DNA from 2 places in the Streptococcus sp. ELY_90 genome. Region 1 is predicted to be linked to the other one. Evidence: riboswitches for the same ligand, from Rfam matches in the RefSeq annotation. Region 1 holds a riboswitch; the other holds the start of a gene.
The links. A riboswitch is a leader RNA that binds a small molecule or an ion and turns the genes downstream of it on or off. The one in region 1 is predicted to bind FMN.

Region 1 (3,406 bases):
GATCGGCGACCGAGATTATTTGGCTTTCTTTTGTAACAGCGGAGCCGAAGCCAATGAGGCTGCTATCAAGCTTGCCCGCAAGGCGACCGGCAAGCAGGAAATCATCACGTTTAAAGATTCCTTTCACGGCCGGACTTTCGGCTCGATGTCTGCAACCGGTCAGGACAAGATAAAAGAGGGGTTTGGTGACGGGGTTCCCCATTTTCTTTATGCAGATTATAATGATCTGGCCAGCGTCAAAAGTTTGGCTTCTGAACGCACTGCTGCGGTGATGCTGGAATTAGTTCAGGGAGAATCCGGTATTCACCCGGCTGAGCCAGATTTTGTCAGAGATTTGGCTGCTTTTTGCAAGGATAAAAATATTTTACTGGTTGTTGATGAGGTTCAGACAGGCATGGGCCGGACGGGCAAGCTGTATTCTTTTGAGCATTACGGCATTGAGCCGGACATTTTCACATTGGCTAAAGGCTTAGCAAACGGTGTTCCTGTCGGAGCCATGCTGGGGAAAACTAAGCTGTCGGCAGCTTTTGGTTACGGCAGTCACGGATCGACCTTTGGCGGCAATAAATTAGCCATGGCAGCAGCCAGTGCCGGCTTAACAGTCTTAAAAGAAGAGGGATTTTTAGAAACTGCACTGGCTAAGGGAGAGTACTTGCAAGACCAGCTGAAGAGTATGCTGGCTGATAATCCCAAGGTCACTCAGATTCGCGGACTGGGCTGTATGATTGGGATTGAAACAAGCGCAGATTTGAGTCTGCTGCTTGCCTCAGCGCATGCCAAGGGATTGATTGTGCTTACTGCAGGCAGCAATGTCATCAGGCTGTTGCCGCCTTTGACCCTAACCAAAGATGAGCTGGACCAGGGATTGGCTATTCTAAAAGAAGTTTTTGCCTGAGCATAGGTAAGTGTTGACAAATTGCTGTCAGCGTGTTATGCTTTAGGCAATTGAATAGATTTATTTCTTCGGGGCAGGGTGAAATTCCCGACCGACGGTGACAAGCTGAGCTTGAAGTCCGTGAACTGCGAGAGCGGTTGATCCGGTGAAAATCCGGAACCGACAGTATAGTCTGGATGGGAGAAGAAAATAAAAGAAGAGACTAGGCTTCCCCAAAGGGGTGTTGCCAGTCTGTCAAGTGATACCTTGGCTGTTAAAGAGTCAAGTGTTCTTGCATACAGGAAGTTTTTCAGCTATGCAGGTGTTGTAGTTCTAGATATCTGTTTTAAAAAGCTGCTGTTAGCCTTGCTGAAAACAGCATAGTTCCAGGCTTCTTGTCAAAGACAGGATATGTTCAGATTAAGAGTGAATATTCTTCTGTCGGTCTTTTATGATGGTAAACCTTATCTGCCCCGTAATATTTTTACGGGGTTTTTTGTGTTGGAAAGGAGGCAGTATGGAGGAAAAATTTATGGCCTTAGCTATTGCTAAAGCCAAAGAGGGAAGACGCCAGACTTATACCAACCCTTTGGTTGGAGCCGTTATCGTTAAAGATAATCAAGTCATTGCCGAGGGCGCTCACTTAAAATACGGCGGTTATCACGCAGAACGGCAGGCGATAATGGCCTGTCAAAACGCCGAAGAATTGAAAGGGGCAACGCTTTATGTAACGCTTGAGCCCTGCCATCATCAGGGTAAGCAGCCTCCCTGCACTGAAAGTATTGTTCAGGCAGGCATCACACGGGTGGTTATTGCCCAGCTGGATCCCAATCCTTTAGTCGCAGGCAGGGGCCGGCAGTTTTTAGAAAGTCAGGGACTGACGGTTGATGTTGGTCTGCTGGAAAAAGAAGCAGAAGCGCTCAATCCCCACTATAATTATTTTTACCGGCATGGGCGGCCCTATATTGTTTTAAAAAGCGCCATGAGTTTAGATGGCAAGATTGCTCTTAAAGGCAAACGGACAGCTTTGACTGGAAAGAAAGCCAAAGAGCTGGTTCATCAGGAGCGCAGTGATTATCAGGCTATTTTAATCGGCAGCGAAACAGCTCTGCTGGATGACCCCGGCCTTCTGGCAGCAAAGAGCAATCTTTTCCCACCGGTTCGTGTTGTTTTAGATCGGCGAGGTCGGCTGTTCAGCCACAGGCAGCTTCAGCTTTTTACTAACAGCGAAGCCCCGGTCTATCTTTTCAGCCAAAGACCTGTGGAAGATCTGCCTGCTCATGTCAGCGTTTTTTGTGACCCTGACTGGACGGTTGATAAAGTGGTTAAACAGCTGGCTAAAGAGGGTATTCAGTCTCTCTATGTTGAAGGCGGCAGCCATATTCACGATGCCTTTTATGCAGCTGATCTTTGGGATGAATGGCTGCTTTACTTGGCCCCGATTCTTTTAGGAGGAGATGCCTTGGCCAGCATGAGCAGCACCAGAATAGCACAAACCCTGACTAATCTGCCTGATGTATCCTTAGAGCAGGTTGGTGAGGATTGGCGGATTTCTGCCAAAAGAAAGGAGGATCCATGTTTACAGGATTAATTAAGGAAAAAGGAAAAATAAGTCATTTCAGCAAGAACAGTCAAGGGGTTCGCCTGACCTGTCAGGTGTCTGCCCGTTTTCTTGACCAAATAGCTATTGGTGACAGTATCGCGGTTGACGGTGCCTGCTTGACCTGTGTTGCCAAAAGAGGCCGGGAATTTGTGGTTGATATTATGCCGGAGACTTTTAAGAGGACTAATCTACGCTATCAGCATATTGGAAATGCTGTTAATATTGAACCTGCCTTATCAGCTGCCGGGCGCTTTGAGGGACATTTTGTGACCGGACATATTGATGCTCAGAGCCAGCTGCTTGACAAGAAAAGTCTGGGAAATGCTGAAATTTTAACCTTTTCGTACCCTCAGGGGCATGCTGGGGAAATCATTGCGCAAGGATCAGTTGCTATTAACGGGGTCAGTCTGACAGTTGTGTCCTGCGATGAGGAGCGTTTTACAGTATCCTTGATTCCGCACAGCCGTGAAAAAACGAACTTGGGTCAGCTTAAAGCAGGCGACTGGGTTAATATTGAAACAGATATTTTGGGGAAATACATCAAAGCACAGGCAAGTGCTGAAAGGAGACGCCATGTTTGAAAAAATTGAAGCAGCCATACAAAGGCTCAAAGACGGAGAACTGATTATTCTGACAGACGATGCTGATCGGGAAGCTGAAGGCGATCTGGTCGGTTTGGCCAGTCTTGTGAGTGCAGACAAGGTCAATTTTATGACGCAAAAAGCACGCGGCCTTATCTGTGCCCCCATCTCAAGGGAAATAGCTGAGCAGCTGGATCTGTCTGACATGATTGCCGACAATACAGATGTTTTCGGAACGGCTTTTACGGTCAGTGTTGATCATCATAAAACGTCAACAGGGATATCAGCTTTTGACAGGGCGAAAACCATTCAGGCACTTTCCTCGGAAAAAAGCAGAGCTCTTGACTT
Region 2 (3,406 bases), on a different contig from region 1:
GCGCCATTGCCAACGATTCCCATAATATCAAGGCGTTTTGTCACATGATTAAGCACAGTTTCATTCTCTTCGATGAGAATAACATCGTGCTTTTCATCAACAAGTGAGCGACAGAGAGCCTTTCCGACCTTACCGCCGCCAACGACAATAATTTTCATGATTTACCTCCAAATTATAATAACTATCATACCTCTTTTCAGGAGAAAATGCACTAGTTTTCTATGGAAATTCAAAAGAAAAACGGAAAGGAAGAGGGCTGCTGTTCTATTTGAAAAGCAGTTCGTTTTTTTCTGAAAAAAATCTTAAATTTTTTCTAACATTTTATTGACATCTTTGACAGAAGTGTTATACTATATACCAAGCTACTCATTGTTTTAAATCAAACCTGTTATGATTTAAGATAATGAGGCCCCACATACCACGTTACCTGCTGAGCATGACTCCGGGTTTCGTGGTTCTTTTTTTGGAATAAATAGACCAGCAGAAAGTTAGTATAAGATGAATATTGAAACATTGGAAAAAGAAAATCAGGCTCACGCTTCAGGGAAAAATCACGTTGTCCTGTTTGAACCGCAGATTCCTGCCAATACCGGCAATATTGCCCGTACCTGTGCAGCTACCAACAGTCCTCTTCACATTATCCGTCCTATGGGCTTTCCGATTGATGATAAGAAAATGAAGCGAGCCGGTCTTGATTATTGGGACAAACTGGACGTGCATCTGTATGACAGTCTTGAGGAGTTTATGGATAGCTGCTTAGGCAAGCTGCATCTGATTACCAAGTTTGCTGAAAAAACGTATTCGGATGAGCATTATGATGATGGACTGACGCATTATTTTATGTTTGGCCGTGAGGACAAGGGGCTGCCGGAAACGTTTATGCGTGAGCACGCTGAAAAAGCCCTGCGTATTCCGATGAACGATCAGCATGTCCGAAGCCTCAATCTGTCAAATACGGTCTGCATGATAGTCTATGAAGCTCTCCGTCAGCAGCAGTTCACTGGTTTGGAGCTCAGCCATACTTACGCTACCGACAAATTGAAGTAGGCTCATCTGTCTTTTGTTTCTTTAAGTCTGGCAGATAGTTTGTCTGGGAATGTCTGAAGCAAAAATAAGGCTGGGATAAAAATAAATATCAATTATGAACTGTGGTCAGCAAGGAATCCGTTTAGCAGTGTTAGTTTTTTTGTCTGAGCAATACAAGCGGTCTTTAAAGAATTTTCCGGAATTAAGAAAGAGTACTTGTTATTAGGGCTGTTTTTTGATATGCTAGAAGTGTCTTCAGGGCAGGGTGCAATTCCCGACCGGCGGTGACTGATGGCTGAATGATTTATTTTTTTCTGTTTGCTTAGCTGCTAACTTAAAACAGTGCTATTGCGACAGGGTAAGAGTAGATGTTAATTATCAGAAGTCCGCGAGCGCAAAGCTGATGTGGTGCAACTCCACAACCGACAGTAAAGTCTGGATGGGAGAAGACAAAGGGTTTTTGCGCTTGGCATTGATACTCTTTGCAGCTTCTTTCGATTTGTAAAAATTGGAGGAATTTTTTTATGAAAAAAACACAAAGCTTAGCTATTATTGCGATCTTATCGGCACTTTCTTTTGTGCTCATGATTTTCAACTTTCCCATTATTCCGGGTGTTGATTTTTTGAAGCTTGATTTTAGTATCATTCCGATTTTATTGGGCTTGGTGCTGTTTGATTTACGGAGTGCCTTTGCCATTCTCTTTGTGAGAAGTCTGCTCAAGCTTTTACTGGATAATGGCGGACCCGGCGGTATCATTGGTCTGCCGATGAATATAGCAGCGCTTGGTGTCTTTGTTTTAGCTTTTGGTCTTATTTGGAAAAATAAGGAAGAAACAAAAGCATTTGTCATTGCCAGTGCTGTCGGAACAGTTTCCATGGCTGCTGTTATGGTCGTTTTGAACTATGTTTATGCCATTCCGCTTTATGCCAAGTTTGCCGGATTTGACATCGCCAAGTTCATTGGTGTTGGGAAATACTTAGTCAATATGGTTATTCCTTTTAATCTTCTTGAAGGAGTTATTTTTGCAGTCAGCTTTGCTGTTATTTATGCAGCGGCCAAGCCGATTTTAAAAACTTATAGAATTCATGAAAAATAAACAATTTTATCTTTTGGGAGCCTCTTTTGCTGCCTTACTCTTTTTGCTGCTGGGCTATGCGGTTAAATTTTATCCTGATGCTTTAAAGGTTTTTGACAGCAGTGTGCAGGAGGCAATACGCGGAGATTTGCCTAAAAGCGCAACGATGTTTTTTAAAGCGGTAACTCAGCTGGGACATGAAGCTTATGTTTTTGCCTATGTCTTTTTCATCGCCTTGATCTTTTATTTTTGGAAAAAATGGAAGGCAGAAGCTTACTTTTTAGCTGGCAATCTTGTTTTAATGGGCATTTTGTCAACAGCTTTTAAATATTTATATCATCGTGCAAGACCCGACCTTTACTACCTCGTTGAAAAACCGATGGGACCGTCCTTTCCGAGCTGGCATGCAGCATCGACCATGATTGTTGCCTTGAGCTTGGCCTTTATTGTTCAGCAGCGGATAACAAAAGGAGAGTTTAAACGGATTGCACAGGCAATACTGATTCTTTTGGCGGTCTTAACAGCTCTGTCACGGATTTATTTGGGAGTGCATTACCCTTCTGACATAGTGGGAGGCTGGCTGCTTGCCGCTGCTGTTGCAGCCTTTGTCTATCCTTTTTACGATCAAAAACGCTTTGAATGGCGCTTTCAAGGCCGGCAGAAGTAGCAGAAAATTAGTCTTAATAATCTAGAAGAGCTGTTCATGATGCGGTAAAGCTATCTGTGAAACAGCTCTTTTTGCTAAAAAAATCAGGCAATCACAATACTTCGTGTTATAATAAGGTCAATATAGCAAAACAGTATTAAAAAAATAAATTTAAAAGTCCCCTAGGACTTTGCGCAGCAGCCTTAGCGGCTTTAGCCGCAAAGCCAGCATAAAAAAGTTGCGCCGTGCGCCGCTAGAAATCGATCCTGTTTCGTAAGGAGCACCAGTAAGTTGTTAAGCAAAAGTCCCCTGGGACTTTGCGCAGCAGCTTTAGCGGCTTTAGCCGCAAAGCTGCTAACAAATTGAAAGGAGCTATTATGAACGTGCATAAGCACTCCCACCATGAGCATCATCACCACTTATCCAATCAGTCAAGCACTCGCATTTTTATCGCTTTTATGTCCAATTTTGTTTTTGCCATTATTGAGATGATTTTCGGCGGTATTTTTAATTCCAGCGCTATTTTGGCAGATTCTGTTCACGATTTTGGCGATGCCTTGGCTATTGGTCTGTCTTATTATTTTGAGCGTTTATCCAAGCGCAGGAGTGACTATAAATATACGCTGGGTTATTGGCGTTTCAGTCTCCTGGGTGCTTT

Region 2: it holds a riboswitch for FMN, as region 1 does, so the genes downstream of both, AC4HAF_RS06800 (ECF transporter S component) here and ribD (bifunctional diaminohydroxyphosphoribosylaminopyrimidine deaminase/5-amino-6-(5-phosphoribosylamino)uracil reductase RibD) in region 1, are expected to answer to the same signal.

What each region holds. Positions count from the first base shown of each region.
Region 1 is NZ_JBZFUJ010000003.1:11,570-14,975, forward strand. Features, by position in the region: gene AC4HAF_RS02675 (acetylornithine transaminase) at 1-895, shown strand, start outside; FMN riboswitch at 956-1,087, shown strand; gene ribD (bifunctional diaminohydroxyphosphoribosylaminopyrimidine deaminase/5-amino-6-(5-phosphoribosylamino)uracil reductase RibD) at 1,392-2,465, shown strand; gene AC4HAF_RS02685 (riboflavin synthase) at 2,450-3,058, shown strand; gene ribA (GTP cyclohydrolase II) at 3,051-3,406, shown strand, end outside.
Region 2 is NZ_JBZFUJ010000009.1:53,753-57,158, reverse strand. Features, by position in the region: gene trkA (Trk system potassium transporter TrkA) at 1-158, opposite strand, end outside; gene AC4HAF_RS06805 (tRNA (cytidine(34)-2'-O)-methyltransferase) at 499-1,047, shown strand; FMN riboswitch at 1,274-1,481, shown strand; gene AC4HAF_RS06800 (ECF transporter S component) at 1,551-2,123, shown strand; gene AC4HAF_RS06795 (phosphatase PAP2 family protein) at 2,113-2,769, shown strand; gene AC4HAF_RS06790 (cation diffusion facilitator family transporter) at 3,126-3,406, shown strand, end outside.